DNA from 4 places in the Streptomyces sp. NPDC001858 genome. Region 1 is predicted to be linked to each of the others. Evidence: riboswitches for the same ligand, from Rfam matches in the RefSeq annotation. Region 1 holds a riboswitch; each other region holds the start of a gene.
The links. A riboswitch is a leader RNA that binds a small molecule or an ion and turns the genes downstream of it on or off. The one in region 1 is predicted to bind cyclic di-AMP.

Region 1 (7,776 bases):
TCCCGACACACCCTCCACGCCCCCGGACGCACCTTTCACGCCTCCCGACACACCCTCCACGCCCCCGGACGCACCTTCCACGCCTCCCGGCGCACCCTCCACCCGCTCCGACCCGCCCCCCGCCTCCCGGCTTGCCGTCAGTGTGCGGGCGTGTGCCAGGCCGCGGGGCAGCCGGGCCAGGAAGGCGGGCAGCAGGCCGGGGCGGTTGACGAGGATCGCCGTGAGGTAGGCGGTGAGGCCGGCGCCGTACCCGTACGCCTGGGTCTCCAGGTCCCGCCAGGTCTCCCGGTGGTGGTGCCAGACCAGGGCCTGCGGCGTGTAGTGCAGCCGGTGGCCCGCGGCCAGGACGCGGACGAACCCGTAGAGGTCGTCGCCGCCACGCGCGCGCGTGCCGGCGCCCGTCGCCGGGTCGAAGCCACCGACCGCCCGCAGCACCTCCGTACGGAAGGCCATGCTGGCGCCGGAGCCGAAGCGGCCCGCGGTGAAGGGGAACAGCGGCTCGTCGGCGGGCGGGTCGTGCGGGTCGTAGGTGCGTGCCGTGAACCCCTTGGCGAAGCCGCCGTGGCTCTCCAGGAGGACCTGGGCGGGGGTGCGCAGCCGGGCCGGCAGGATCAGGCCGGTGGTGCAGCCGAGCCCGGGATCGGCGACGAAGGGCGCGGTGAGCTCGGTGAGCCAGCGCGGGTCCGCGACGACGTCGTCGTCCGTGAAGGCGATCACCTCGCCGTGCGCGGCCTCGACGCCCTTGTTGTGCGCGACGGCGAGACCGGGCACCGGCTCGGCCACGTACCGCACGCGCTCGGCGTACTTGTGTTCGATCAGCTCCCGGGTGGAGTCCGTGACGGGCGCGTTGTCGACGACGAGGATCTCGAAGTCGGGGTGGTCCTGGGCGAGGAGCGAGTCGAGCGCGTGGGCGAGCTTCTCGGTGCGTTCGCGCGTGGCGACGACGACGGTCGTGGACGGCACGAGCGTCGGCACCGACGTGGGTATCGGCACCGACGTGGGTATCGGCATCGGCCCCGGTACCGGCGCGGGCGGATCCGCGGGCCCCGGCACCGCCGCGGCCACTGCGCGAGCGGCGAGATCCATGAGCACGGCCTTCGGGTCGGCGCCCTCCGAGACGTGCCCGAGAAGCGTCCCGACCGGCCGTCCGCCCCTCCTGACCAGCACGAACACCTCGCCGTGCGTGAGGGGCGGGCTGCCCGGGCCGGGTTTGAGCACGCCCCCGTCGTCCAGTTCGAGCTCGGCGATCTGCACCGGCCGGATGTCGAGGAACTTCTCTATCTCCTGCCGCACGACCGCGTGCGGCACACCTCTTGCGCGGAACACGAGCCCCCCTGGTTCCATGATCGTCACGACCGGCGCAGCCGGCCCGCGCTCTTCAAGGTCCGTGCGGCCGTCGCGGCGAGCCTCGGCCGGTTGCGCACGAAGTGGTGCGCGCGGCGGGACGGTTCACGGCTGAGCCAGTAGAGCGCGGCGCCCACCCCCGGACGCGTCCACGCTCCCTCGAACACGGGTATCTCCCCGGTCTTCAGCGAGTCCTTGTACTCGGCCGCGCCGCGCCCCAGGTCGAGCAGGCCGATCCCCTCCGCGGCGGCCGACTCGGCCATCCGCAGATGCAGCACGAGACCGGGCGAGAACTTCGCGAACTCCGGGTCGTACGACGGGAACCAGCAGGCCAGGACCGTCGACGAACGCAGTCCGAAGTGCGCGGCCACGGGCCGCTCACCCGCGTAGAGGACGGACAGCGTGCCGGCGCACTCCGGCGCGCGCGTCTCGGCCAGCACGTCCACGAGCCGGGTGATCCACTCCTGGGCGAACCGGTCCCGGCGGCCGGTCCTGCGGTACTGCGCGGACTTCCACGCCATGAGCGTGCGCAGCGCGGCCGGGTCGCGTTCGTCGAACACGAACCGCAGCTCCCCGACCTGCCGGCCGAGCTTGCGCTCCTTGGCGAGGGTCGTCTTCAGGAACTTCGGCGACTGCGCGCGCAGTACGGACTCATAGGTCTCGTAACCCTTTTCGACGTCGATGACATAGGCGGCGTACTCCGCCGCCGCGTGCGGCAGGAACAGCCCCTGCTCCGCCTCCAGGTTGTCGAAGGCGAAGCTCGTCAGGGAGCACGCCCGCATCAGTTCGGCGGCGTTCAGTCCGAGGCCCGGGGCCAGCACCGCGCCCTGGGCGTCCGAGACGCCGTACGCGAGGGTCTGGCCCTGGCCGAGCCTGCCCCGCTCGTGGGGCAGGAAGCCGACCGGCTCGCGCCCCTCGTACACCACCGCCACACGTGCGCGTGGCCGCACCAGGCCCACGGCGTCGGTGAACTCCGGTTCCATGAAGGGGTTTCGCGGCAGCGTCGACGCGGCACGCAGCGCGCGCCACCGCTCCCTCTCCCCCTCGCCGAGGTCCTGCGGCCTCAGCACACGAATGCGCCCACTGCTCAACCTGACCCCCCGATCAAGTCCCCCCTGGACACCTGGACGGTACCGCTCCACCCGGGCGTCGCGGTAGGTAGCGTCCCATGTTGTTGCCAACCGGTGCAGAGGCCTTTAACCGTCCGCTACCTGGCAACGTGGCAGAAAGCCGTTTCTTTTAAAGGGGAGTTGGCAGAACACGACAGGACCTGGCCGTCGTTCGGTTTGCGTCGAACCCGAGGGGCGCGGGATCCGTATTCTCTGATCATGGCCGCACCCATCGCATCTCCCGCGCGCTCCGCGTACCCCGCGTACTCCCTGATCGCCACCGACCTGGACGGAACGCTGCTCCGCGGCGACGACACCTTCTCCGACCGGTCGCTCGACGCGCTCGCGCGGGTGGCGGCCGCCGGCGCACGCCACCTGGTGGTGACGGGACGGCCCGCGCCCCGGGTGCGGCCGCTGCTCGACCGCCTCCACAGCAGGGGGCTCGCGGTGTGCGGACAGGGCGCGCAGTTGTACGACGCCGGCGCGGACCGGCTGCTGTGGTCGGTCACCCTGGACCGGGAGCTGGCGGAGACCGCGCTCGGCAAGATCGAGGCGGAGGTCGGGCAGCTGTACGCGGCCGTCGACCAGGACGGCGTCGACGGACTGACGCTCATCGAGCCGGGCTACCGGATGCCGCACCCGACGCTGCCCGCCCTGCGCGTCGGCCGCCGCGACGACCTGTGGTGCGAGCCGATCAGCAAGGTGCTGCTGCGCCATCCCACCCTGTCCGACGACGAGTTGGCGGCGACGGCCCGCTCGGTGGTCGGCTCGCTCGCCACCGTCACGATGTCGGGGCCGGGCACGGTAGAGCTGCAGCCCTGCGGGATCACGAAGGCCACGGGCCTGGCCCTGGCCGCCGAACACCTCGGTCTGCGTCCCGAGGACACGGTCGCGTTCGGGGACATGCCCAACGACATCCCGATGTTCGACTGGGCCGCGCACGGTGTGGCCATGGCCAACGCCCACCCCGAGCTCCAGGCCGTGGCCGACGAGGTGACGACGTCGAACGAGGACGACGGCGTGGCCGTCGTCCTCGAACGAATGTTCCCGTAAGTCGGGGTGCCGCTATGCGACCGCAGGTGAACGGTGCTGTCAGTACGCGCCGAACACGTTGTCGATCGAGCCGTAGCGCGCGGCCGCGTAGTTGCAGGCGGCGGTGATGTTGGCGACCGGGTCGTAGGAGTTCCACGACGTGCCCGGGACGTGGTAGGCGCGGAAGGTCGGGTCGATGACCTGGAGCAGCCCCTTGGACGGGATGCCCGCGGCCGCGTTGGAGTCCCAGAGGTTGATGGCGTTGGGGTTGCCGGAGGACTCGCGGATGACGTTGCGGTAGATGCCGTTGTACGTGCCCGGGATGTCGTGCTGCGCCATGACGTGGAGCGAGGCGCGGATCCAGCCGTCGAGGTTGTTGGCGTAGCCGAGGCTGGAGGCGGTGGTGACGGTCGGCGTCGCCGCGGAGGCGGTGGTGGAGCCGATGATCGGGAGGGCGAGCACGGCCGCGCCGGTGGCGGCGACGGCGAGCGTGCGGGCGAGACGGGTACGGCGGGCGCGGCGCGGCTGAGCGGCAGCGGACATGACGAATTTCCTCTCCGGCGCCTGCGAGGTGAGCTGTCGGGTTCGGGCGGGAGTTGCCCGGCCGCGTCCTGACGGACGCGACTTCACCCCAAGCCGTACCGATGTGTCCAGAACATCCTGAAAATCCAAGACGTCCTGAATTGCGGTTCGGCGGCCTACCTGGTTCCCCCGCTCCTGCCGTGCGGTTCTCGATGGATGTAACGGGCGGCGGCAGGATTCGGCGTCCGCCCGACAGGCCGGGAACGTATGCGAGAGCACATGTCCGAAACAAGTAGCGAATTCATAGATCACCCCTATTGACCTTGATCTGTGGCCTATGGGGCGCTTGATCCTTTGTGGGTGCAAAGCCTCAACTTGCTTGAGGGGTGCGGGGAACGGCGCATGGCGCGCGGGGGTCGCCCCGGCGTCGGGTCGGCGTCGAGAGTGAGCCAACTCACCGGCAATCACAAGACTGGCGAATCGGGCATTAATCCCAAGTCATAGTTAAAGGAGCAGCAAAGGGGCGGGCTTGAAATCCGCCGCACTTTGCTCCTTTGTGTTCCTGTCTGTCCATTTTGTCGCTCACGAACTCCAGCGGTCCGGCGACACAAGTGGCGCGGGAGCGGGTGTGGGGGTGGGCGCGCGAGGGTGGGTGCGGGGGTGCGGGCCGGGCGCGGCGGGCGCGGCGGGCGCGGCGGGCGTGGCGGGAAACGGTCGTGGGGCGCCCCTGGATCACCCGACGGACATGAATCACTACTACCTGGTAACTCGATAGGTGTTCGTTCATATGGGCTGATCAGAAACATAACGGGCCGGATCCGGCGTCGGCCGGCCCGGCGGGACGCCTCTCCGGCGGGCCCATTCGAGCCTGCGGGACGTGGGGGCTATCGGTGATCGAAACGTGACCGGATACGCTGACTTGAGTGATGGCAGCGACCTATCGACAAACCGCGTAATCGCCAGTAGACACCACCAGACAGGAGACCCCTCGTGACCGTCGTCGGGCCGTTCGGGCTGAGCGTGCGGGACCAGGCTCTGGAAGCCGATGTCCAGGCCGGATTGGCGGCTGTCGAGGAAGGCTTGCTCGAGGCCACCAAGAGTGAGGTCCCGTTCATCACGGAGGCCGCCCAGCACCTCGTACGGGCGGGCGGGAAGCGGTTCCGGCCGCTGCTCGTGGTGCTCGCCTCGCAGTTCGGGGACCCGTACGCGCCGGGGATCGTGCCGTCGGCCGTGGTCGTCGAGCTCACCCATCTGGCCACGCTGTACCACGACGACGTGATGGACGAGGCCGAGGTGCGGCGCGGGGTGTCCAGCGCGAACGCCCGCTGGGGGAACTCCGTCGCCGTCCTCACGGGTGACTTCCTCTTCGCGCGCGCCTCCCACATCCTGGCCGACCTCGGGCCGGAGGCCGTCCGGGTGCAGGCGGAGGCGTTCGAGCGGCTGGTCACCGGACAGATCCTGGAGACGGCCGGGCCCACGGACGGGCGCGACCCGGTCGAGCACTACCTCGACGTGCTCGGCGGCAAGACGGGCTCGCTGGTCGCGGTCGCCTGCCGCTTCGGGGCGATGATGTCGGGCGCCGACGAGACGGTCGTCGACGTGCTGACGCAGTACGGCGAGCGGCTGGGCGTCGCCTTCCAGCTGGCGGACGACGTCCTGGACATCGCCTCCGACTCGCACGAGTCGGGAAAGACGCCCGGGACGGACCTTCGCGAGGGCGTTCCCACGCTGCCGGTGCTGCGGCTGCGGGAGCGGGCGGCGCGGTTGTCGCTGCCCGAGGACATCGCGCTGTGCGAGCTGCTGGACTCCGACCTGAGCGACGACGCCCGGCTCGCCGAGGCCCTGGAGGCGCTCCGGGCCCACCCGGCGCTGGAGCAGGCCCGCCGGGACACGGTGCGCTACGCGAAGGACGCGCGGGCCGCGCTGGCGCCGCTGCGGGAGTGCGACTCGAAGGCGGCGCTGATGGAACTCTGCGACGCCGTGGTCCACCGAGCCGGCTGACCCCCACCCTTCCCGGTTGCCGACCCCGCCCTCCCCCCGGCCAACCCTGCCCTCCACCCTGCCGACCCCTACGGGGCAGGCGTGGTCTCGGCGGGGTTGTGTCATACCGGAGGTGTACGTGGAGTTGAGTCCTCGGGTTGACGCTTCCGGCGCGTGGATTTGGTCAGATGGGAACCACGGAAATCACCACTCCTCACCGATTCGGGTGAGAATGGCGGCTCGGGGTGGGGAACTTCAGCGCGAGATGACCAGCCGCCGCCGACGACGGAGGTAAGGCACACATGGCACCGAAGGCATCCGACGACACCACGACCGGCAGGGACGCGACGGGTGGGGACGCGACCGCTGGGGACGCCGACGAGCTGCGCCTCGGCCGGCGCAAGGCAGTGCGGTACGTCGTCCCGGTCACCGTGATCGGTGTCGCGGCGGCGACGATCGGACTGGTCCCGGCGCTCGCCGACTCCGGCGACCCCGACCTGCCGAAGATCACCGCACAACAGCTCCTCGACAAGATCGCCGCCTCGGACGTACAGCAGCTGTCCGGGACGGTGAAGATCAGCACGGATCTCGGGCTGCCCGACCTCGGCGGGCTGGAGAGCGGTCTTCTCTCCGGCCTCGCGGAGCAGGGCGGTGACGGATCGTCCGCCGATCCGTCCGCCAAGCTCACCGAGCTCGCCTCCGGCACGCACACCCTGCGCGTCGCCGCCGACGGCCCGGACAAGCAGAAGGTCTCGCTGCTGGAGAACGCCGCCGAATACAGCCTCATCCACAACGGCAAGGACGTGTGGGGGTACGACAGCGGCTCCAACGAGGTCTACCACGCCAACGTCGACGAGAGCTCCGGCGAGGCCGAGACCCCCGTTCCCACCACGCCCAAGGACCTCACCGAGGACGCCCTGAAGGCGGTCGACGACACGACGTCCGTCACGGTCGACGGCACCGTCCACGTCGCCGGCCGCGACGCGTACAAGCTGCTGGTCAAGCCGAAGCAGTCCGGTTCCACGGTCGGCGCCGTCAGCGTGGCCGTGGACGCGAAGACGGGCCTGCCGCTGAAGTTCACGCTGACCCCGGCGAGCGGCGGCGCGGCCGTCGTGGACGCGGGCTTCACCCAGATCAGCTTCGCCAAGCCCGCCGCTTACACCTTCGACTTCACCGTCCCCAAGGGCGCGAAGGTCACCGAGGCCGACGAGGCCGGCGGCTGGGACGAAGGCGGCGCGGCGGAGCCGGCCCCCGGGCACTCCGGCAAGCCCGACGACCTCGGCAAGCACCTCGGGGACGACCCCGGGAAGGACCTTGGGAAGGACCTTGGGGACGACCTCGGTTCGGATCTCGAGTCGGATCTCGGCGGCGCCGACGGTCCCACCGTCATCGGCGAGGGCTGGACCTCCATCACCACCTTCGACACCGGCGGCGAGGGCGTGCCCTCGGGCTCCGAGGCCGGCGGCGACTTCGGCGGCTTCCTCGACTCCTTCGGCGACAAGGTGACCGGCAAGTTCGGTTCCGGAACCGTCTACTCCACCCGCCTGATCAACGCCCTGATGACGGACGACGGAAAGGTCTACGTCGGCGCGGTCACCAAGGACGCCCTGGTGAACGCGGCGAACGCGGCGAAGTAGAAGGGCGTGAAGGAGTCCGTGGACAGCGACGGCGACGGCGTGAGCGTGGGTGTGGGTGACGCCGTCATCCACACCCGCGCCCTCACCAAGCGCTACCGCGGCGGCCAGCTCGCGGTGGACGGCCTCGACCTGACCGTCCCCGCCGGCAGCGT
Region 2 (7,776 bases), on a different contig from region 1:
GCGGCCATCAGGTGCCGGCCGTCAGGTGCAGGTCATCAGGCGCAGGTCATCAGGTTTCCGAGCACGGGGAGGAGCGGCGGCGCCACGGCAGTTCCTGCGGTGCGGCCTCGTCGCCGTCCTGGAACCCCAGCACGACCTGCGTGAAGATCTCCTCCAGCTGTCCCACCTGCTCCGGGGTGAGCCGGTCGAAGAGCGCCGAGCGGACCGTCTCGACATGGCCGGGGGCCAGGCGCTCCAGGGCCGCCATGCCCTCGTCCGTCAGGATCGCGACGGTCCCGCGCTTGTCCCAGCGGCACTCCTCGCGCCGCAGCAGCCCGTCCTTCTCCAGCCGCGTCACCGCGTACGTCAGCCTGCTGCGGGTGATCTTCAGCTGCTCCGCGAGGTCGGTCATCCGCAGCCGTCGCTCCGGTGTCTCGGAGAGGTTGGCGAGGATGGAGTAGTACAGATGGGGCAGCCCGGCCTCCTGCTGGAGCTGCCGGTCGATCGCGTCCTCCAGCAGGAGGTAGCCGGCAACGTACGCGCGCCAGGCGCGTTGCTCCTCGGGGGACAGCCAGCGAGTCGTCATACGGCCAGTGTAGGTTTGTTTCAAACTTGAACCAAGGCCCGGTTCGGCCGGAATCGCCGCCGGACTGCCGTCGGACCCATCCCCGGGAGTGCGTCGATGTCGTACCCGTACGTCCTGCTGTCCGCCGCCGTCTCCCTCGACGGCTACCTGGACGACACCACGCCCGAGCGCCTGCTCCTCTCCAGCCCCGCCGACTTCGACCGCGTCGACGACGTACGGGCCTCCGTGGACGCCATCCTCATCGGGGCCGGCACGATCCGCGCCGACAACCCGCGGCTCCTCGTGAACTCCGCCGAGCGCCGCGCCGCCCGGGTCGCCGCCGGACGCCCCGAGTACCCCCTCAAGGTCACCGTCAGCGGCTCCGGCGACCTCGACCCGGCTGCGAACTTCTGGCACACGGGCGGCGAGAAGGTCGTCTACACGACGGAGAAGGGCGCCGAGCGGGCCCGCGCGCTCGGCATCGCCGCGGACGTCGTGGCGCTCGGCCCCGAACTGGACTGGCGCCGACTTCTCGAACACCTGCACGACGTGCGGGGTGTGCGGCGGCTCATGGTCGAGGGCGGCGGCACCGTCCACACCCAGCTGCTCCAGCAGGGCCTCGCCGACGAACTCCAGCTCGTCCTCGCCCCGCTCTTCGTGGGCGACGCGGGCGCGCCCCGCCTCTTCGGGCCGGGCGGCTACCAGGGCGGCCGCCTGCGCCTGCTGGAGACCCGGCGCATCGAGGACGTCGTCCTGCACCGCTACGAGCCCACCGCGCCCGGCGTCGGACCGCTGCCCGCCGCCGCCGACCGGCACTGGCTGGCCCTCGCCTGCGAGCTCGCGGAGCAGTGCCCGCCGTCGCGGACCGCGTTCAGCGTCGGTGCGGTGATCGTCGCCGCCGACGGCACGGAACTCGCGCGCGGCCACTCCCGCGAGGCCGGCGACCCGGTCGTGCACGCCGAGGAGGCGGCCCTCGCCAAGCTCGACCCCGCCGACCCCCGGCTGCCCACGGCCACCGTCTACAGCAGCCTCGAACCGTGCGCCCGCCGCTCCTCGCGCCCGGCGCCCTGCGCCCGCCTCATCCTCGACGCGGGCGTGCGCCGGGTGGTCACGGCCTGGCGCGAGCCGGACACCTTCGTCACGGAGGCGGACGGAACCGGACTGCTGACGGCCGCGGGCGTCGACGTCCTCGTCCTCCCGGAGTGCGAGGAGCGGGCGAAGGCCCCGAATCGCCACCTCCTCTGACCGCCCCGTCTGGCTGCGTGAGTAACCGTGGTGATTGGGGCCCCGTAGATGGCGTACAGTTGTGTTCATCGCCGCGGGGTGGAGCAGCTCGGTAGCTCGCTGGGCTCATAACCCAGAGGTCGCAGGTTCAAATCCTGTCCCCGCTACTGAAGGCCGAGGGCCGAAATCCAGAACTTGGATTTCGGCCCTCGGTTTTTTCCCGTGCTCTCCATGCGCCCGCCCGCCGTCACTGCAGGTGAGCGAGTGATCCCCCTCCGCGTAATGGCTGACGTCCTGTCAATGCCTGTGGGATTGCTGAGCCTGGTCAACTCGCCCGTTTTTCACCGGTCATGGGCCGAAAGTCCAGGCTGTAAATGTTGTTGATCAAGCGGAAGAGCTTGGAAACCTGACCCCGGGTCTATTAACGTTCGATAACGCAGCGCGGTCGTCCCAGCCGACACAAGCGTCGGCTCCGTGCGCACTGCCGAATCCCGCAAGGGAACCGGGGAACCACCACCTTGGGGTGAATCTCGCGGAAGCCGTCGTGAACTCGCAGAGTCCACGACCGGTTTACGCGCGTAGGAGACCTTCCCGCTCCGAACCCGTCAGCTAACCCGGTAGGCGACGGAAGGAAAGGAGTACGCCCGCGTGGCGTCCAACCGGCCGGTCCCAGAAGCCCCGTTCGTGCCGAGCCAGCGGTCCGCAGAGACCTTGGCCTACGGCAGCGTCCGCACCGACGAGGGCCCCTGGGAGGAGTGGAACCCCACCGCGGAGTCCATTCGCCCGGTTCGCGGCAAGCACCGCGTCGCCAAGCAGCGCGGCGGCGGGTTCGCCCGCAGCTCCACCGTCCTCGGCGTCGGCGTCATAGCCGCCGTCAGCGCGGGCGGCATGGCCAGCGCCAACACCGGCAAGGCCCCGGTCTCCATCTCCATGCCGGACCTGCCCAACGTGGGCTCCCTCATCTCCGACGAAGAGCCCGTCGAGGAACCCGCGCCCGCCCTCTCCGGCTTCGGCTCCGAGGCCGCCGTGGAGACCGGCGAGAGCGCCACCGACGCCGGCGAGGCCCTGCGCAGCCGGATCATGGCGCAGGCCGAGTCGCAGCAGACCCAGCTCGAGGCCAAGGCCCAGGCCGACGCCGCGGCCGCCGCGGCCAAGGCCCAGGCCGACGCCGTCGCCAAGGCCGAGAAGGAGGCGGAGGCCAAGGCCGCCGCCGCGAAGAAGAAGGCCGCCGACGAGGCCGCCGAGAAGGCCGAGGCCAAGCGCCTGGCCGAGCTGGCCACGCAGTACACGCTGCCGACCTCCTCGTACACCATCACCTCGACCTTCGGTCAGGCCGGTTCGCTCTGGTCCTCCGGCTACCACACCGGTCTGGACTTCGCCGCGCCCACGGGCACGCTCATCAAGGCCGTCCACAGCGGCACCATCACCGAGGCGGGCTGGGCCGGTTCCTACGGCTACCGCACCATCCTCACGCTGGACGACGGCACCGAGGTCTGGTTCGCCCACCAGTCGTCGATCAGCGTCAGTGTCGGCCAGAAGGTCGGCACCGGTGATGTGATCGGCCGCGTGGGCGCCACCGGCAACGTCACCGGAGCCCACCTCCACCTCGAGGTCCACTCCGGCGGCAGCTCCGACGGCATCGACCCGGCGGCCTGGCTGCGCAGCAAGGGCCTCAACCCCTGAGACGTGCCTCGCCGGGACCCCTGGTCCTTCTCCGGGACCCCTGAGAGGGACGTCTCAGGGACCGGACGACCGGACCTGATCGATTCCCTGCAGCCCTGACGGCCGGCCCCTGGGCCCCCCGGCGTCAGGGCCGCAGTGCGTTCACGTGTTCTTCGCGTCGCGCGTGGAATCGGCGCGCCGTCGGTGCCCGTTGACAGAGCATGACTACTCTTCGCAAGCTCGGCTCCTCCGACCTCGAGGTCTTCCCGCTCGCCCTCGGCGGCAACGTCTTCGGCTGGACCGTCGACGAGCCCGCCGCCTTCGCCGTACTCGACGCCTACGCCGCCGCGGGCGGCAACTTCCTCGACACCGCCGACTCCTACTCGGCGTGGATCGAGGGCAACAGCGGGGGCGAGTCCGAGACGATCATCGGCCGCTGGATCAAGGCCCGCGGCAACCGCGACGACATCGTGATCGCCACCAAGGTCAGCCAGCACCCCGACTTCCCGGGCCTGTCCGCCGCGAACATCAGGGCCGCCGCCGACGCCTCCCTGCGCCGCCTGGACACCGACCACATCGACCTCTACTTCACGCACTTCGACAAGACCGAGGTGCCGGTCGAGGAGATCGTCGGCGCGCTCGACGAGCTGGTGAAGGCGGGGAAGGTACGGCACATCGCCGCCTCCAACATCTCGCCCGAGCGCCTCCAGGAGTCCGTGGAGTTCTCCGATCGCGAGGGCCTGGCCCGGTACGTCGCCCTCCAGCCCCACTACAACCTGGTCTCGCGCGACACCTACGAGGGCGGCCTCCAGGACCTCGCCGCCCGCTTCGGCCTCGCCGCCGTCCCGTACTTCGCACTGGCCTCCGGCTTCCTGACCGGCAAGTACCGGCCCGGTACGACGGTGGAGAGCGCCCGCGCTCCGCGAGCCGCCCAGCACCTCGACACGGAGCGGGGCCGACGGGTCCTCGTCGCCCTGGACGAGATCGCGCAGGCCCACGACACCCAGGTGGCGACGGTCGCGCTGGCGTGGCTCGCCGCACAGCCGACCGTGGCCGCGCCGATCGCGTCCGCGCGGACGGTCGAGCAGCTGCCGGCGCTGGTGGGGGTGGCGGACCTGGAACTGACGGAGCCGGAGATCACGAGCCTGACCCGGGCCTCGGCCTGAGGCGGGCCTTGGCCCGACCTGCCGCCCGTATTCGCTATTGGTAGGGGTTGGGGGCAGGGGCAGGGGCAGGGCCATGGACGGGGGCGGGGTACGGCCCTCCGGGATACCCGTAGACCTGCCCCTGGGGGTACCCGTAGGCCCCGTGAGGCCCGTGGGGCCCGTAGCCTCCGTACGGCGACCCGTAGTTCCCGTACATCGGCCAAGGCGGCGCAGCCATCGGTACGGGTACGGGTACGGGTGCCGGAGGGGCCGTCATCCGGGCCGCATGGTCCAGCGCGGGCCGGGCGACGTCCTTGCGGCGCCACAGCTCGTTCAGCAGCTCCCGTTCCCGGACGACGAAGTCGGCGTTCGCCCGCCCCAGCCGGCCTCGATGCCGCAGGAACGCGAGGGACGTCGCGTACGCCTCGTACCGCGCCACCTCCCGGGCGGCCGGCCGGCCCAGGTGGCGGCCTGCGTACACCCGGGCCAGCCGCCGGGCCCGCATCGAGCCGAGCGCGAACGGCTCGGCCGGGGTGAGCCAGCCGGCCGCCGCGTAGGTGGGCAGTTCCTCGCGGACGGTGCGCAGCTCACGTTGGCGGGTCCACACCACCAGCCAGGTGAGCACCCCGAACGCGGGCACCATGATCGCGAGGTACACCGCGAAGAAGCCGAAGTCGCCGAACGTCGAGGAGCCGTTCCACAGGGCGTGCATGCCCATGGCGAGCAGCAGTCCGGCGAGCGGGAGCAGCGTGCGCCGCAGTCGTCGACGGTCCCCGGAGAGCGCGGCGATGCCGAAGCCGATGCCGGTCAGGACGGTGAACAGGGGGTGCGCGAACGGCGACATGACGACCCGCACGAAGAAGGTCGCGGCGGTGACGGAGGCGATGCCGCTGTCGCCGGTGAGCTGGTCGGTGCCGAAGGCGGTGCCGAGGTAGAGGATGTTCTCGGTGAACGCGAAGCCGGTGGCGGTGATCCCGGCGATGACCACGCCGTCGACGATGCCGGTGAAGTCCCGCCTGCGGAAGAGGAAGACGAGCAGGACGGCGGCGGCCTTGGCGGACTCCTCCACGACCGGCGCTATGACGGTCGCCCCCAGGGTGTCCGCGCTGGACGGGTCCGCGGTCGCCATCGCTATCCATCTCGTCGCGAAGCTGTTGGCGACGATGGCTATCAGCGCCGCCGCGCACGCACCCCAGGCGAAGGCGAAGACCAGGTTCCGCCAGGGGCCGGGCTCGACCCGGTCGAGCCACCGGAACGCGGCGACGAGCAACGGCACCGGCAGCACGGCGAGCCCGAGCCCGACCAGGAAGCCCTCCGTGCCGGTCTGTTCGCGCACCAGCGCCAGGATGACCAGGCCGGACAACGCCAGCAGCGTGATCAGCGCTCCGTACCGCACCCATCTGCGCTGCCACCAGTGCGCGTGCCGGAGGACGCCGTCCTCGGGCGCCCCGCCGCCGGGATACGGCGGCTGCGGCGGATGGGGCGGGAACGGGGGACTGATGGCCACGGCATCGACCCTAACGAGGGAGGGGACTGTGGTGGACGGAGTCGGAAGGTCAGTGATCCCCGCGCCGGACGTCCTGCGGGGTCCCCTGGGGGCTTCTCTGCAGGCCTCCCTGCGGGCTTCCCTGCGGGACGCGATGCTGTACGCGCCGGAAGAGCAGATCGTTCACCACATGACCCTTGTCCAGCCCCTGCCCCTCGAAACGGGTCAGCGGCCGGAACTCGGGCCGGGGCGCGAAGCCGCCGTCGGCCTGGGTGTTCTCGAAGTCGGGGTGCGCGGTGAGCACCTCCAGCATCTGCTCCGCGTACGGCTCCCAGTCCGTGGCGCAGTGCACGATCGCGCCGGGCTTGAGCCGGGTCGCGGCCAGGTCGAGGAACTCCGGCTGGATGAGGCGCCGCTTGTGGTGCCGCTTCTTGGGCCAGGGGTCGGGGAAATAGACGCGCAGTCCGTCGAGCGAGTCCGCCGGCAGCATCTCGCGCAGCAGGATGATCGCGTCGCCGTTGGCGACCCGGACGTTGGTCAGGCCGTGGTGATCCGCGAGGTTGAGCAGGTTGCCCTGCCCGGGCGTGTGCACGTCCACCGCGAGGATGTCGGTGTCCGGGTCGGCCGCCGCCATCTGCGCGGTCGCCTCGCCCATGCCGAAGCCGATCTCCAGCACGACGGCACGGTCGTCGCCGAACAACTCGGCGAGGTCGACGGCATGCCCGTCGATGTCGAGCCCCCACTTGGCCCACAGCCGCTGCAAGGCGTCCGCCTGCCCGGCCGTCACCCGACTGCGCCGGGGCTGGAAACTCCGGATCCGCCGCTCGAAGTGCGACCCGGCGGGATCGGCCCTGGGCCCGTCGGGGAACCGGGGCTCCCCCTTCGCGCGCGTATGCCGAACGGACTCACCCGGATGGTGCTCACCGCCGGGAGAGGCCTGGGGGACTTCGGGGGTATTCACGGAATCAGACACAGTGCGAACGATTTTACGGCGACAGCACAAGTACCTACGGCACCCCCACAGCCCCGGGCACGCGACCGGTGGTCATCCCGATAGCCCCGTAACCGTTACCCATACGCCTGGCGGTCACGGCCGCCGAGCGAGCGGGAGGCTTGCTCAGCCGCCGGGGGCTGCCGCCGCGGGCTGGGGGGGGGCGGGCCGTTCACAGTGCGTTCAGCGCCCTGCCCGCCACCTCCCGTCCGATAGGGAGGGAGGCTGTTGCCGCCGGGGAGGGGGCGTTCAGGACGTGGACCGCGCGGGGGCCCTCGCGGATGAGGAAGTCGTCCACCAGGCTGCCGTCCCGCAGGACCGCCTGCGCGCGTACTCCGGCCGCCGCCCGGACCAGATCACCCTCCTCCACCGCCGGAAGCAGCCGGCGCACCGCGTCCAGGAACGCCCCCTTCGACACCGACCGCCGCAGCTCCCCGATGCCGTACCGCCAGTGCCGCCGCCCCAGCCGCCACACCCCGGGCCACGCCGCCGTGGACACGGCCTCCCGGGGCCGTACGACGCCCCACCCGTACCCCTCGCGGGCCAGCGCCGGCACGGCATTGGGGCCGATGTGCACGCCCCCGTCGATCCCCCTGGTCAGATGCACGCCGAGGAACGGGAACGCCGGATCGGGCACCGGATACACCAGCCCGCGCACCAGCTCCGGCCGCGCCAGCTCGTAGTACTCGCCCCGGAACGGCACGATCCGCACCCCGGGCTCGTC
Region 3 (7,776 bases), on a different contig from region 1:
GCGACCCTGGAGGACGCGCGAGCGTTCTTCCGCACGTACTACGCGCCCAACAACGCGGTCCTGTCCGTGGTCGGCGACATCGACCCGGCGCAGACCCTCGCCTGGGTCGAGAAGTACTTCGGCTCCATCCCCGGCCACGACGGCAAGCCCGCTCCGCGCGACGGCGCGCTGCCCGAGGTCATCGGCGAGCAGCTGCGCGAGATCGTCGAGGAGGAGGTGCCGGCCCGCGCCCTGATGGCCGCCTACCGGCTGCCCGAGGACGGCACGCGTGCGTGCGACGCCGTCGACCTGGCGCTCACCGTCCTCGGCGGCGGCGAGTCCTCCCGGCTCTACAACCGCCTGGTGCGCCGTGACCGGACGGCCGTGGCGGCCGGGTTCGGCCTGCTGCGGCTCGCCGGGGCCCCCTCCCTGGGCTGGCTGGACGTGAAGACGTCCGGGGACGTCGAGGTGCCCGTCATCGAGGCCGCGATCGACGAGGAGCTCGCCCGGTTCGCCGCGGAGGGCCCCACGGCCGAGGAGATGGAGCGCGCCCAGGCCCAGTTGGAGCGCGAGTGGCTCGACCGGCTCGGCACGGTCGCCGGCCGCGCGGACGAACTGTGCCGGTACGCCGTCCTGTTCGGCGACCCGCAGCTCGCCCTGACCGCCGTCCAGCGGGTGCTGGACGTCACGCCCGAGGAGGTGCAGGAGATCGCCAAGGCCCGTCTGCGCCCCGACAACCGCGCGGTGCTCGTCTACGAGCCGACCGCCGCCGAAGCCCCCGCCGACCAGGACGAGAACGAGGAGGCGGCCCGGTGACCGAGCTCGCCACGATGGACTTCCACCCCCAGCCCCGGGCCGGCGAGGCCAAGCCGTGGGCTTTCCCGGCGCCCGAGCGGGCCGCGCTGGCCAATGGGCTGACGGTCCTGCACTGCCACCGCCCCGGCCAGCAGGTCGTCGCCGTCGAGATCCTCCTCGACGCGCCGCTGGACGCCGAACCGGCGGACCTGGACGGCGTCGCCACGATCATGGCGCGCGCGTTCTCCGAGGGCACCGACAAGCACTCCGCCGAGGAGTTCGCCGCCGAACTGGAGCGCTGCGGGGCCACGCTGGACGCGCACGCCGACCACCCCGGCGTCCGGCTCAGCCTCGAAGTGCCGGCCTCGCGCCTGCCCAAGGGCCTCGGCCTCCTCGCCGACGCCCTGAGGGCGCCCGCGTTCGCCGACAGCGAGGTCGAGCGCCTCGTCCGCAACCGGCTGGACGAGATCCCGCACGAGCTGGCCAACCCCTCCCGGCGGGCCGCCAAGGAGCTCTCCAAGGAGCTGTTCCCCGCCACCGCGCGCATGTCCCGCCCGCGCCAGGGCACGGCGGAGACGGTCGAGAAGATCGACTCCGCGGCGGTGCGCGCCTTCTACGAGAAGCACGTCCGCCCCGCCACGGCCACCGCCGTGGTCGTCGGCGACCTCACCGGCATCGACCTGGACGCGCTGCTGAGCGACACCCTGGGCGCCTGGACGGGCTCCTCGGCCCAGCCGCGGCCGGTGCCTCCGGTGACCGCCGACGACACCGGCCGGGTCGTCATCGTGGACCGTCCCGGTGCCGTCCAGACGCAGCTGCTGCTCGGCCGTATCGGCGCCGACCGGCACGACCGCGTGTGGCCCGCTCAGGTGCTCGGCACGTACTGCCTCGGCGGCACCCTCACCTCCCGCCTGGACCGCGTCCTGCGCGAGGAGAAGGGCTACACCTACGGCGTCCGCGCCTTCGGGCAGGTCCTGCGGTCCGCCCCGGACGGCTCCGGCGCCGCGATGCTCGCCATCAGCGGCTCCGTGGACACCCCGAACACCGGTCCCGCCCTCGAGGACCTCTGGAAGGTGCTGCGCACCCTCGCCGCCGAGGGGCTGACCGACGCCGAGCGTGACGTCGCCGTGCAGAACCTGGTCGGGGTGGCCCCGCTGAAGTTCGAGACCGCGGCGGCCGTCGCGGGCACGCTGGCCGACCAGGTCGAGCAGCACCTGCCCGACGACTTCCAGGCGACGCTGTACCAGCAGCTCGCCGCGACGGGCACCGTGGAGGCCACCGCGGCGGCCGTGAACGCCTTCCCGGTGGACCGGTTGGTGACCGTCCTCGTGGGCGACGCGGCCCAGATCAAGGCGCCGGTCGAGGCCCTCGGCATCGGCGAGGTGAAGGTCGTGTCCGCGGAGTAGGCGGAGTAGTCCGCTGAGGAGGCCGCGAAGCGGTTCGCAGAGCGGACCGGCAACGGCACGCGCGTGTAGGGGCCCTGGTCGACGCAAGCGTCACCAGGGCCGCTAGATGTCCGAATTGGGGCGGAGGTTGCCTGTCTGCCCTGTGGGATGCGCTACAAAAACCGGGATTCGTTTGAGGATTGAAACCGGCCCCGCTTAGCTTCGTGCGGACTGTTCGTCAGGCAGTGCGCCGCAGCCGCGGCACCGGACAGTCATCGCCGAGTCCCCTACGGCGCGAGCCAGGGGAGCCGGGGACCCACGTGTGTGAAGTCCCTGGGGTGAATCGGGCGCCCGCGCGAGTCGCGAGGGGGTCCGTAGGAGACCTTCCTGCTCCGAACCCGTCAGCTAACCCGGTAGGCGAGAGGGAAGGAAAGGACACCCCTGACTTGGCGATCACCTACGCCACCGGGAAGCACCGTCGGCCCAGCCGGATGCAGCGGACCACCGTTCGCGCGGCGGGCGTCGCGGCGCTCACCACCACCGGTGTCATGGCCACCGTCGCCGCCACGCCGGCCCTCGCCGCCGAGCCCACGCCCGAGCAGACCGGGCTGATCCCCGTGGTCACGGTCGGCGAGTCCGTCGCCGAGCAGCTCGACGACCAGGTCGCCGTGCAGAAGCACGCCGCGTTCGAGAAGGCCTCCCGCGAGGCCGCCGCCAAGAAGGCCGTGGAGGAGCGCGAGGCACGCGTGCGTGCCGCCCGCGAGGCCGAGCGCAAGCGCCTGAACACCTTCGTGCTGCCGATCACCAGCTCCTACGTGTCCACCGGCTACCACGCCAGCAGCTCCCTGTGGTCCTCCGGCAGCCACACCGGCGTCGACTTCCACGCGGCCAGCGGCACCACCGTGCACGCGGTCGGCCTGGGTACCGTGGTCGAGGCCGGCTGGGGCGGGTCGTACGGCTACCAGGTCGTGATCAAGATGATCGACGGGACGTACACCCAGTACGGTCACCTGTCGTCCATCGAGGTGTCGGTGGGCCAGCAGGTCACCCCGGGCCAGCGGATCGCCCTGTCCGGCGCGACCGGCAACGTCACCGGCGCGCATCTGCACTTCGAGGCCCGCACCACCGCCGAGTACGGCTCGGACATCGACCCGGTCTCCTACCTCCGCCAGCACGGCGTGAACATCTGACGACGTACGGCGACAGATCGTTCGGCCCCGGCCCTCCCGGCCGGGGCTTTCGTCGTTTTCGAGATCCCGCTGTCCAAAAAATATCCACGGATTCCAGTCCGCCATCGGAAATTCCCGCTGATTGCAATAGAGTCACGGAACACACGTCAATCGTCGACGTTTCACGGGGATTAAGGCGGAGGTCCGTCATGCGTATTCCGGCGCACTCGGTGTGCACGGCCGTCCGGGACGACATCGTCGCGGGTGTCTACGAGCGCGGCAGCCGCCTCACGGAGGAACTCCTCGCTCGCCGCTACGGCGTTTCCCGTGTGCCCGTCCGGGAGGCGCTGCGCACGCTGGAGGCGGAAGGCTTCGTGGTCACGCGCCGCCACGCGGGCGCGTGCGTCGCCGAGCCGACCGAGCAGGAGGCCGCGGACCTGCTGGAGATGCGCATGCTGCTGGAGCCGCTCGGCGCCTCCCGGGCCGCCCAGCGGCGCACCGAGGCCCATCTGAAGGTGCTGCGCGGTCTCGTCCGGCTGGGCCAGGAGCGGGCCAGGAGGGGCAACAGCGAGGATCTGCGCTCCCTGGGGGGCTGGTTCCACGAGACGCTCGCCCAGGCCTCCGGAAGCCAGGCCCTGACCTCGATGCTCACCCAGCTGCGCCACAAGATCGCCTGGATGTACGTGGTGGACGCCCCGGCCGACCCGGTGGAGTCCTGGGGGGAGCACGGCGCGATCGTGGACGCGGTGGCGCGCGGCGACGGGGAGCGCGCGCGTGCGGTCACGGCGCTGCACACCGAGCGGGCGACGGCCGCGCACCGGCTGCGCTTTTCCGGCGGCGCCGAGCGCGTCGACCGTGTGAGGACTTCGCAACCTCCCGTAAACATGACGGGTCTGCGGCATTAACACGAGGGCCGTATACAAAGAGGAGTGAATTCGTGGGGCGCTATTTCTGCTGCCCATGAGCGGGAAATTCAAAGGGCTCGCCCGACAATTCGGACGAGCCCTTCGGTGTTGCGTGACGACGTATTTACTGCAGCGCGCCGTCAGCGTTTTCAGACAGTCTCGGGGAGCTCCTCGAGACCTTCGGCGACCAGCTTCGCGAGCCGGTCGAGGGCAGCGTCCGCGCCCTCGGCCTCGGACGCGAGGACGATCTCCTCGCCGCCCTTGGCGCCCAGGCCGAGGACGGCCAGCATGGAGGCCGCGTTGACGGGGTTGCCGTCGGCCTTGGCGATCGTCACGGGGATGCCTGCGGCCGTGGCGGCCCGGACGAAGATGGAAGCGGGGCGGGCGTGAAGGCCCTCGGCCCAGCCGACGTTGACGCGGCGCTCAGCCATGTGATGCTGCCCTTCAGTGTCTCAGGTTGTCTAGACCAGTGTTCCACACGTGAAGCGTGGGAGGGCGGGACCGTGCGGTCCCGTCCCGACGTGGTCGTCGGATCGCGGCCTCGATCCGACGTGCGTCCTCCACAGACTGCCTCGCGCCGTTGTCGTACGCGAGCCGTACTCTGGGCCCCATGCAGAGCGCGTCGGACCGGCACGAGTACCCCGCCCACTGGGAGGCCGACGTGGTGCTGCGCGACGGCGGCACCGCACGCATCCGCCCCATCACCGTTGATGACGCCGAGCGCCTGGTCAGCTTCTACGAGCAGGTCTCGGACGAGTCGAAGTACTACCGCTTCTTCGCGCCCTACCCGCGCCTGTCCGCAAAGGACGTCCACCGCTTCACGCACCACGACTTTGTGGACCGGGTGGGACTCGCGGCCACCATCGGCGGCGAGTTCATCGCAACCGTACGCTATGACCGGATTGGCGCCGACGGCATGGCCGCCTCCGCGCCCGCCGACGAGGCCGAGGTCGCCTTCCTCGTCCAGGACGCGCATCAGGGGCGCGGTGTCGCCTCCGCGCTCCTCGAACACATCGCCGCCGTGGCGCGCGAGCGGGACATCCGCCGCTTCGCCGCCGAGGTGCTCCCCGCCAACACCAAGATGATCAAGGTGTTCACGGACGCCGGCTACACCCAGCAGCGCCACTTCGAGGACGGCGTCGTCCGTCTGGAGTTCGACCTCGAACCCACCGAGCGCTCCGTCGCCGTGCAGCGCGCGCGGGAGCAGCGCGCCGAGGCCCACTCCGTGGGACGGCTGCTGGCGCCCGGCTCCGTGGCTGTCGTCGGCGCCGGCCGCACCCCGGGCGGCGTGGGCCGGAGTGTCCTCGGCAACCTCCGGGAGGCCGGCTTCACCGGCCGCCTGTACGCCGTGAACAAGGCCTTCCCCGCGGACCTGAAGGAACTCGACTCGGCGCCCGCCCACCGCTCGGTGCGCGACATAGCGGAACCCGTCGACCTCGCGGTGCTCGCCGTCCCGGCCGAGCAGGTGCCCGAGGCCGTCGCCGAGTGCGGCGAGCACGGCGTGCAGGGGCTCGTCGTCCTGTCCGCCGGTTACGCGGAGAGCGGTCCCGAAGGGCGCGAGCGCCAGCGCGAACTCGTCCGGCACGCGCGCGCGTACGGGATGCGGATCATCGGCCCCAACGCGTTCGGGGTGATCAACACCTCCCCCCAGGTGCGGCTCAACGCCTCGCTCGCCCCGGAGATGCCGAGGCCCGGCCGGATCGGGCTGTTCGCCCAGTCCGGGGCCATCGGCATCGCCCTGCTCTCCCGGCTCCACCGGCGCGGCGGCGGCGTCACCGGAGTCACCGGCGTGTCGACCTTCGTCTCCTCCGGCAACCGCGCGGACGTCTCCGGCAACGACGTCCTGCAGTACTGGTACGACGATCCCGACACCGACGTCGCGCTGATGTACCTGGAGTCCATCGGCAACCCGCGCAAGTTCACCCGCCTCGCCCGGCGTACGGCGGCGGCCAAGCCGCTGGTGGTCGTCCAGGGCGCCGGTTCCGGCCCCCAGGGGCACACCGTGCGGGCGACGCGGCTGCCCCACGCGACGGTGTCGGCGCTGCTGCGGCAGGCCGGCGTGATCCGGGTGGACACCATCACCGAACTGGTCGACGCCGGTCTGCTGCTGGCCCGCCAGCCGCTGCCTACGGGGCCGAGGGTCGCGATCCTCGGCAACTCCGAATCGCTGGGTCAGCTGACCTACGACGCCTGCCTCTCCGAGGGACTGCAACCGCTGCACCCGCTGGACCTGACCACGGAGGCGTCGGCGGAGGACTTCCACGCCGCACTGGCGCGGGCGCTGGCCGACGACACGTGCGACGCGGTGGTCGTGACGGCGATCCCGGCGATCGGCGAGGCGTCGCCCGGCGACGGGGAACTCGCCCAGGCCCTTCGCTCGGCCGCGGCCGCCGCGCCCGCCAAACCGGTGCTCGTCGTCCACGTGGAACTCGGCGGCCTCGCGGCGGCCCTGTCCGCCGCGACGAGCACCGCACCGCGCGCGGAGACCACCGCACCGCGCGCGGAGGCCACCGCACCGCGCGCGGAGGCCACCGCACCGCGCGCGGAGGCCACCGCACCACGCACGGAGACCACCACACGCGCGCGTGCCGCGGCGGAAGGCGCCGGGACAGCGCAGCCCGCCGCCGTCGAGGCGCCCGAGGGAGCACACCTCATCCCCGCCTACCCCGCCGCCGAACGCGCCGTCCGCGCCCTCGCCGAAGCCGTGAAGTACGCACAGTGGCGGCGTGAGGCGGCCGACCCCGGCAAGGTGCCCGAGTACGAGGACATCGACGAGAAGGGCGCCGCCGAACTGATCGGCGGGCTCCTCGCGCGCGGGCAGGGCCTCACCCTCGGCACCGAGGAGACCTGCGAGCTGCTCGGCCGCTACGGCATCCGCACCCGCCGGGCGACCCCCGCGCCCACCCCCGACGAGGCCGCGCGGGCCGCGGAAGCCCTGGGCTACCCCGTCGTCCTCAAGGCCACCGCCCCCCACCTGCGCCACCGCGCCGACCTGGGCGGCGTACGCCTCGACCTGGCCGACGAGGAGCAACTGCGCCGGGCGTACGTCGAGTTGACCGAGCTCTTCGGCCGGCCGGAAGAGCTCCGCCCGGTCGTCCAGGCGATGGCGCCGCGCGGGGTCGACACGGTCGTCCGCGCGGTCATCGACCCGGCCGCCGGTGCCGTGCTCTCCTTCGGGCTCGCCGGGGCCGCCTCGCAGCTGCTCGGGGACATGGCGCACCGGCTGGTTCCGGTCACCGACCGCGACGCGGCCTCGTTGATCCGCTCGATCCGGACCGCCCCGCTCCTCTTCGGCTGGCGCGGCTCGACGCCCGTCGACACCCCCGCCCTGGAGGAACTGCTGCTGCGGGTGTCCCGGCTGGTCGACGACCACCCCGAGGTCGTCGCGGTCACCCTGGAACCGGTCGTCGTCGCCCCGCACGGCCTGAGCGTCCTGGGCGCCTCCATACGCCTCGCGCCCCCGCCCGCGCGCGACGACCTCGGACCGAGGACCCTCCCGACGTACTGAGACGTCCGGGAGCCCGCCCCGCGGAGCCGCTGTGC
Region 4 (7,776 bases), on a different contig from region 1:
CCTCGACCTCGTCCAGGTCATGGACCGCATCCGCGCCGAGTGCCCGTGGTCGTCGCAGCAGACCCACAAGGGTCTCGCCAAGTACGGCATCGAGGAGTCCTACGAACTCGTCGAGGCGATCGAGGACGGCGACCGCGACGAACTCCGCGAGGAACTGGGCGACGTCCTGCTCCAGGTCGTCTTCCACGCCCGGATCGCGGAGGAGGACCCGGACTCCCCGTTCTCCATCGACGACGTCGCGGGCACGATCGTCGCCAAGCTCATCCACCGCCATCCCCATGTCTTCGGCGACGAGACGGCCACGACCCCGGAGGAGGTCAAGGCGCACTGGCTGCGCACGAAGGCGATAGAGAAGCAGCGGGAGTCGGTGACGGACGGCGTCCCCCTCGGTCAGCCGGGCCTCGCGCTCGCGGCGAAGCTGTCGTCGCGCGTGCGGACGGCCGGACTGGAGGTGCCCCTCCCCGCCTCCGACGGCATCGGCTACGAACTGCTCGCCCTGGCGGCCCGGGCGGAGGCCGAGGGCGTGGATCCGGAGGCGGCGCTGAGAGCGGCGGCCCGCGCCTACCGGGACGCGATCAGGGGCGCCGAAGGCGTGCAGGAGTAGTCACGTGAGCAGGTGCGCAGGTGCGCAGGTGCGCAGGTGCGCAGGCGAACAGGTGAGTTCCTGAGCCGGCCGCTGCGCCCCGGTGCGCGCGGCGCTCACCGCGAACACCGATGCGAGGCGCAGGCGCTCGTCGTGAACACCGCTACCGTCAAGGAGTGACCGACCAGCCCCACCCCACGGCGGACGCCCGGCCCGACGACCGGCCCGATGCCCTGCCCGACGCCCCGCCCGCCCCGGAACTCTTCACCTGGGAGTTCGCCACCGACCCCTACCCCGCCTACGCCTGGCTCCGGGAGCACGCGCCCGTGCATCGGACCGAACTGCCCAGCGGCGTCGAGGCCTGGTTGGTCACGCGCTACGGCGACGCGAAGCAGGCGCTCGCCGACCAGCGGCTCTCCAAGAACCCCGCGCATCACGACGAACCCGCGCACGCCAAGGGCAAGACCGGCATCCCCGGTGAGCGCAAGGCCGAGCTGATGACGCATCTGCTGAACATCGACCCGCCGGACCACACCCGGCTGCGCCGGCTCGTCAGCAAGGCGTTCACCCCCCGCCGGGTCGCCGAGTTCGCGCCACGGGTACAGGAGTTGACGGATCAGCTCATCGACCGGTTCGCGGCCGACGGCGAGGCCGACCTCATCCACGACTTCGCCTTCCCGCTCCCCATCTACGCCATCTGCGACCTCCTGGGCGTCCCCCGCGAGGACCAGGACGACTTCCGCGACTGGGCCGGGATGATGATCCGGCACGGCGGAGGGCCGCGGGGCGGGGTCGCGCGGTCGGTGAAGAAGATGCGCGGCTATCTGCTGGAGCTCATCCACCGCAAGCGCGCGGAGCTGCCGGCCGAGCCCGCGCCCGGCGAGGACCTCATCTCCGGCCTCATCCGCGCCTCCGACCACGGCGAGCACCTCACCGAGAACGAGGCCGCGGCCATGGCCTTCATCCTCCTGTTCGCGGGCTTCGAGACGACCGTCAACCTCATCGGGAACGGCACCTACGCCCTCCTCACCCACCCCGAGCAGCGCGAACGTCTCCAGCGGTCGCTGACCGAGGACGACGGCGACCGCACCCTCCTGGAGACCGGCGTCGAGGAACTGCTGCGCTACGACGGCCCCGTGGAGCTCGCCACCTGGCGGTTCGCGACCGAGCCGCTCAGCCTCGGCGGGCAGGACATCGCGCCGGGCGACCCCGTCCTCGTCGTCCTGGCGGCCGCCGACCGCGATCCGGCCCGCTTCGCCGACCCCGACCGCCTCGACCTGTCCCGCCGTGACAATCAACACCTCGGCTACGGCCACGGCCTCCACTACTGCCTGGGCGCTCCGCTGGCCCGGCTGGAGGGCCAGACCGCGCTGGCCGCGCTGCTCACCCGGCTGCCCGACCTCCGACTGGCCGTGGACCCGGCCCAGTTGAGATGGCGTGGCGGGCTCATCATGCGCGGGCTGCGGACGCTTCCGGTCGAGTTCAGTTCCGTGCGTATCTGATCGGATGTCAGCCGTAGTGTGACCGTGCGGCGAAGCAAAGGTGACCGACCCTCAACTCTGTGATCTTCACGTGATCTGCGCGGCATGAACTTGTGACAAGTGATCGTATGCCGATACGTTCACTCGTCAGCGCGATATGTCAGTCGCACGCGTCGCGCCGGTTACTGCTGTCCAGAGAAAGGCCCTCGCATGCTCTCCGGGAACGGTCGTCATCGTCGCCCCCGTCAGGCTCCGGCCCTCCTCGTCGCGGCCGGAGTGACCGGGTCCGCCATCGCCATCCCGCTGCTGGCCGCCTCCGGCGCGAGCGCCGCCGAGGGCACGGTGTGGGACAAGGTGGCGCAGTGCGAGACCGGCGGCTCGTGGAGCGCCGACAAGGGCGGCGAGCACGGCGGCCTGAGCCTCACCCAGAAGGAATGGGAGACGTACGGCGGGCTCGACTACGCGGCGAGCGCCGATCTGGCCAGCCGCAACCAGCAGATCGCCGTGGCGCAGAAGCTGCTCGCCGCCGAGAACATCGGCGCGTGGGGCACCTGCGGGCTGACCTCCGGACTCACCCAGGAGAACGGCGCGCTGGCCGTGGACACCGGCGTGGCGGACGACTCGTCCGACTCGTCTTCGTCGTCCGGATTGTCCGACCTGTCCAAGGGGCTGGGCGGCGACTCCTCGGATTCCTCCGGCTCTTCGGGCTCCTCGGACGCTTCGGGCTCGTCGAGCGCCGACAGCGGTTCGGCGGGATCGCCGGAGTCGCCCGACTCGTCCGCTGATTCCTCCGGTTCGCCCACGACGTCCCCTTCGTCTCCTTCATCTCCTTCGTCCCCCTCGTCCTCCGTCACGGGCGACCCCGCCGGGACCGACGGCTCCCCCTCGTCGGCCTCGGGTGCGGGCGATTCGGGCGACTCGGGCAATTCGGTCCAGGAGGCGGGCTCTTGGAGCCTCGTCGACACCGGCTCGCTCGGCTCCGGCAAGCACCGCGGCGCGACCGCCGACGAGAGCGCGGCCCCCACGACGAAGAGCGCCACCGACACGGCCGACACCGCTGCGGCCGACACCGCCGTGAGCGCTCTCTCCGCCGCTTCCGCCGGCCGGCACGCCGCGGTCACCTATGTGGTGCAGGAAGGCGACTCCCTTGCCTCCATCGCCGACTCCCTTGACATCGACGGCGGATGGCGGGCCCTCTACGCCGAGAACCGGGACCTCATCGGCGCCGACCCGAACGGCATCGCCCCCGGTCAGACCCTCGACACGGCGGTCCAATAGGGCAGGAACGCACCGAAAAACGCCGGGAGTTCACGTCATACTTCGCTCCAGAATGTCCGGTTTGGTGAAAGTGTGGGATGAGTCTCAGAAGCCCTGATCGTCTTTGAAATTCCGCGGATCGCGTGGCTACGGTCAAGGCCGCTCGGCAATCCGAGCCCCGGTCGTCGCAACGCCGAGTCCTGCCAGTGGCCGCCCGGGAACAGTCGTCGCGTCAAGCGCCGTAGGCAGGAGCGGGGGACCCAAGGTAAGCGCCGGAACCAGCGGTTGACGCCGGATCCGGCTTGGGGTGAAGCCACGCCTCCCACGGAGGAGTGGCCGGGCAACTCACACGGCCCGAACCCGACAGCTCACCTCGCAGGCGTCGGTGAGGGGATCCACCATGCTGTTTTCCGTCAAGGGCAAGCACCGCCGTCCGTCCAGGGCCACCCGCGTCGCCGCGCTGGCCGGCGTCACCGGTGTCGCCATCGCCGCCCCGCTGATGGCGGCCGGCAACGCCTCCGCCGCCACCGCCGCCGAGTGGGACGCGGTCGCCCAGTGCGAGTCCGGCGGCAACTGGTCCATCAACACCGGCAACGGCTACTACGGCGGCCTGCAGTTCTCCGCCTCCACCTGGGCCGCGTACGGCGGTACGCAGTACGCCGCGCAGGCCGACCAGGCCTCCAAGGCGCAGCAGATAACCGTCGCCGAGAAGGTCCTCGCGGGCCAGGGCAAGGGCGCCTGGCCGGTCTGCGGCACGGGCCTGTCCAACGCCGCCTACAACGGCGGCAGCGCCGACTCCGCCGCCTCCGGCTCCAGCTCCTCCAGCTCGTCGAGCAGCGCCGACACCCGTTCGACCGAGGAGCAGAGCGCCTCCCGCTCGGCCGAGCGTCCGGCCGCATCCAAGACGGTCACCACCCCGACCGGCAAGAAGGTCGAGAAGGGCGACGGCGAGTACAAGGTCGTCAAGGGCGACACCCTCAGCTCCATCGCCGAGCAGCACAAGGTCGCCGGCGGCTGGCAGAAGCTGTTCGAGCTGAACAAGGACATCGTCGACGACGCCGACCTCATCTTCCCGGGCCAGCAGCTGCACCTGAAGTGAGCTCCGGCTCCTGGACCGAGCTCCGGCTCCTGAAGTGACACCCGGCTCCCGGGGAAGTCACAGCGCCCTCACAGGCGAGGTCGGCACACTGAAGACCTCGTGAGGGTCCCCCCGTCCCCACGGGCTCCCCGCTCCGGTGCGTGTTCCCCCGTACGCACCGGAGCGGGGTTTCTCTTTGCCTGCCTCCCCTGCCCGCTTCGTTCGCCAGTTGGCAACTTCCTGTTGGTCTTTGGCGACCGCTCCCTTTGTTCCGTGTGTGAACAATGGGTACGGTCAGTTTGTCCACGGGACGGTCGGTCGGCTGCCGACGCCCCGAAGGCGGTTAGGCTCTAGTCGCAAGGCTCGGCGCGGGCCCATCGCGGCCCACCCGCCCCGCACAACCAGCGTCACATCCCAAGAAGGAGATGCTCGTGCCGTCCATCGACGTCGTCGTAGCCCGGGAAATCCTGGACTCCCGAGGCAACCCCACGGTCGAGGTCGAGGTCGGCCTCGACGACGGCAGCACGGGTCGTGCCGCCGTTCCGTCCGGCGCCTCCACCGGTGCCTTCGAGGCCATCGAGCTTCGCGACGGTGACCCCAACCGCTACCACGGCAAGGGTGTCGAGAAGGCCGTCCTCGCCGTCATCGAGCAGATCGGCCCGGAGCTCGTCGGCTACGACGCCACCGAGCAGCGCCTGATCGACCAGGCCATGTTCGACCTGGACGCCACCGACAACAAGGGCTCCCTGGGCGCCAACGCCATCCTCGGCGTCTCGCTCGCCGTGGCCCACGCCGCCTCCGAGGCCAGCGACCTGCCGCTGTTCCGCTACCTGGGCGGCCCCAACGCGCACCTGCTGCCGGTGCCGATGATGAACATCCTGAACGGCGGCTCGCACGCCGATTCCAACGTGGACATCCAGGAGTTCATGATCGCCCCGATCGGCGCGGAGTCCTTCTCCGAGGCCCTGCGCTGGGGCGCCGAGGTCTACCACACCCTCAAGAAGGTGCTGAAGACCAAGGGCCTGTCCACCGGCCTCGGCGACGAGGGCGGTTTCGCCCCGAACCTGGAGTCCAACCGCGCCGCCCTCGACCTCATCGTCGAGGCCATCAAGCAGGCCGGTTACGTCCCCGGCGAGCAGATCGCGCTTGCGCTCGACGTCGCCGCGTCCGAGTTCTACAAGGACGGCAAGTACGAGTTCGAGGGCAAGTCCCGCTCGGCCGCCGAGATGACCGAGTACTACGAGGAGCTCGTCTCCGCGTACCCGCTGGTCTCCATCGAGGACCCGCTGTACGAGGACGACTGGGCCGGCTGGAACGTCATCACCGAGCGGCTGGGCGACAAGGTCCAGATCGTCGGCGACGACCTCTTCGTCACCAACCCCGAGCGCCTGGCCCGCGGCATCGAGGAGGGCTCCGCGAACGCCCTGCTCGTCAAGGTGAACCAGATCGGCTCGCTGACCGAGACCCTGGACGCCGTCGAGCTCGCCCAGCGCAACGGCTTCAAGTGCATGATGTCCCACCGCTCCGGCGAGACCGAGGACGTCACCATCGCCGACCTCGCCGTCGCCGTGAACTGCGGTCAGATCAAGACCGGCGCCCCGGCCCGCTCGGACCGCGTCGCCAAGTACAACCAGCTGCTGCGCATCGAGGAGATCCTCGACGACGCCGCCGTGTACGCCGGCCGCAGCGCGTTCCCGCGCTTCAAGGGCTGAGCTTCAAGGGCTGACCCATCGCTTCGTAAGAGGCGTCGTACGTACGTCCCCGTATCCGGTCCCGTACCGTGTGCGGGGACGTACGCACGTGTGAGAGCGGGAGGCGGGGAAGACCGATGGCCGTGAAGGACCGGGACCGTTTCTCCACCGCGACCAGGATCAAGCTGCTCGGCGAGCAGACCGCGGCCCGGGTCTACCGCTCCCAGACCAAGCGCCAGGCCCGCCGCTCCCGCCTCACCGGCCGTGCGGCCCTGCTGGCGCTGGTCCTGTGCACGCTGATCGTGGCCCTGGCCTACCCGATGCGCCAGTACGTCTCCCAGCGCGCCGACATCGCCGCCCTGGAACGCGAGAAGCAGCAGGCCAGCGAGCGCGTCGAGCAACTGCGCGACCTCAAGGCACGCTGGCAGGACGACGCCTACGCCGAGCAGCAGATCCGGCTGCGGCTGCACTACGTCCTGCCCGGCGAGACCGGTTACGTCGTGATCGACCCGGACGCGGCCAAGCAGTCGCGCGCCGACCTCGGGGCGGCCGACCGCCCCTGGTACGCGAATGTCTGGGACGGCGTCGACAAGTCGGACGCCGCCTCCCCGTGACAGCAGCGGCACCAGTGACAGCAGCGACACCAGCGATATCAGCGACACCAGTGACAGCATTGAACTGACAGAGGGATTTTCGTACCGGCATGGAAACTGCCCCGCCGACCACCCCGCGCACCGAGCCCACCGACGCGGACGTCGAGGCCTTCAAGCAGCAGCTCGGACGCCCGCCGCGCGGCCTGCGCGCGATCGCGCACCGCTGCCCGTGCGGACAGCCGGACGTCGTCGAGACCGCGCCGCGCCTGCCCGACGGCACGCCCTTCCCGACGCTGTACTACCTGACGTGCCCGAAGGCCAACTCGGCGATCGGCACGCTGGAGGCCAACGGCGTGATGAAGGAGATGACGGATCGGCTGACGACCGACCCGGAGCTCGCCGCCGCCTACCGCGCGGCGCACGAGGACTACATCCGGCGCCGCGACGAGATCGAGGAGCTGAAGAACTTCCCCAGCGCGGGCGGCATGCCGGACCGGGTGAAGTGCCTGCATGTGCTGGTCGCGCACTCGCTGGCCGCCGGGCCGGGCGTGAATCCGCTCGGGGACGAGGCGCTGGCGATGCTGCCGGAGTGGTGGCGCAAGGGGGCTTGCGTGACGCTCGCCTCCGACGCGTGAGCGTCCCGTCTCCGGGGGCTGCCGCCCCCAGGCCCCCGCTTCGGCCTGAACGGCCTCGTCCTCAAACGCCGGACGGGCTGGAGATGCCGGCCGGCGCTGACAAGTTCCGCAAGTTCGGAGGACCCACATGACCCGCGTCGCCGCCATCGACTGCGGTACGAACTCCATTCGTCTTCTCGTCGCCGATGTCGACCCGGAGACCGGGGAGCTCGTCGACCTGGACCGGCGCATGATCATCGTCCGCCTCGGGCAGGGGGTGGACCGCACCGGGCGGCTCGCTCCCGAGGCGCTGGAGCGGACCTTCGCGGCCTGCCGGGAGTACGCGGCCGTCATCAAGGAGCACGGCGTGGAGCGGTTGCGCTTCGTCGCCACCTCCGCCTCCCGGGACGCGGAGAACCGCGACGACTTCGTGCGCGGGGTGCTCGACATCCTGGGCGTCGAACCCGAGGTCGTCACCG

Region 2: another riboswitch for cyclic di-AMP. It lies ahead of ACWCPF_RS33390 (M23 family metallopeptidase); the one in region 1 lies ahead of ACWCPF_RS00720 (transglycosylase SLT domain-containing protein).
Region 3: another riboswitch for cyclic di-AMP. It lies ahead of ACWCPF_RS28415 (M23 family metallopeptidase); the one in region 1 lies ahead of ACWCPF_RS00720 (transglycosylase SLT domain-containing protein).
Region 4: another riboswitch for cyclic di-AMP. It lies ahead of ACWCPF_RS08520 (transglycosylase family protein); the one in region 1 lies ahead of ACWCPF_RS00720 (transglycosylase SLT domain-containing protein).

The regions. Positions count from the first base shown of each region.
Region 1 covers NZ_JBSFEV010000001.1:143,535-151,310, forward strand. Annotated here, with positions in the region: gene ACWCPF_RS00705 (glycosyltransferase) at 1-1,344, opposite strand, end outside; gene ACWCPF_RS00710 (GNAT family N-acetyltransferase) at 1,350-2,414, opposite strand; gene ACWCPF_RS00715 (HAD family hydrolase) at 2,673-3,506, shown strand; gene ACWCPF_RS00720 (transglycosylase SLT domain-containing protein) at 3,546-4,028, opposite strand; cyclic di-AMP (ydaO/yuaA leader) riboswitch at 4,032-4,245, opposite strand; gene ACWCPF_RS00725 (polyprenyl synthetase family protein) at 4,998-6,008, shown strand; gene ACWCPF_RS00730 (LolA family protein) at 6,290-7,624, shown strand; gene ACWCPF_RS00735 (ABC transporter ATP-binding protein) at 7,631-7,776, shown strand, end outside.
Region 2 covers NZ_JBSFEV010000031.1:90,734-98,509, forward strand. Annotated here, with positions in the region: gene ACWCPF_RS33375 (MarR family winged helix-turn-helix transcriptional regulator) at 50-565, opposite strand; gene ACWCPF_RS33380 (dihydrofolate reductase family protein) at 662-1,789, shown strand; tRNA gene ACWCPF_RS33385 (tRNA-Met) at 1,862-1,935, shown strand; cyclic di-AMP (ydaO/yuaA leader) riboswitch at 2,241-2,407, shown strand; gene ACWCPF_RS33390 (M23 family metallopeptidase) at 2,417-3,451, shown strand; gene ACWCPF_RS33395 (aldo/keto reductase) at 3,652-4,596, shown strand; gene ACWCPF_RS33400 (PrsW family intramembrane metalloprotease) at 4,631-5,971, opposite strand; gene trmB (tRNA (guanosine(46)-N7)-methyltransferase TrmB) at 6,132-7,034, opposite strand; gene lhgO (L-2-hydroxyglutarate oxidase) at 7,225-7,776, opposite strand, start outside.
Region 3 covers NZ_JBSFEV010000023.1:121,499-129,274, forward strand. Annotated here, with positions in the region: gene ACWCPF_RS28405 (M16 family metallopeptidase) at 1-795, shown strand, start outside; gene ACWCPF_RS28410 (M16 family metallopeptidase) at 792-2,180, shown strand; cyclic di-AMP (ydaO/yuaA leader) riboswitch at 2,426-2,594, shown strand; gene ACWCPF_RS28415 (M23 family metallopeptidase) at 2,606-3,349, shown strand; gene ACWCPF_RS28420 (GntR family transcriptional regulator) at 3,538-4,233, shown strand; gene ACWCPF_RS28425 (HPr family phosphocarrier protein) at 4,383-4,664, opposite strand; gene ACWCPF_RS28430 (bifunctional acetate--CoA ligase family protein/GNAT family N-acetyltransferase) at 4,844-7,741, shown strand.
Region 4 covers NZ_JBSFEV010000004.1:406,656-414,431, forward strand. Annotated here, with positions in the region: gene ACWCPF_RS08505 (nucleoside triphosphate pyrophosphohydrolase) at 1-604, shown strand, start outside; gene ACWCPF_RS08510 (cytochrome P450 family protein) at 760-2,085, shown strand; gene ACWCPF_RS08515 (LysM peptidoglycan-binding domain-containing protein) at 2,275-3,342, shown strand; cyclic di-AMP (ydaO/yuaA leader) riboswitch at 3,549-3,718, shown strand; gene ACWCPF_RS08520 (transglycosylase family protein) at 3,722-4,420, shown strand; gene eno (phosphopyruvate hydratase) at 4,825-6,111, shown strand; gene ACWCPF_RS08530 (FtsB family cell division protein) at 6,228-6,704, shown strand; gene ACWCPF_RS08535 (DUF501 domain-containing protein) at 6,794-7,318, shown strand; gene ACWCPF_RS08540 (Ppx/GppA phosphatase family protein) at 7,446-7,776, shown strand, end outside.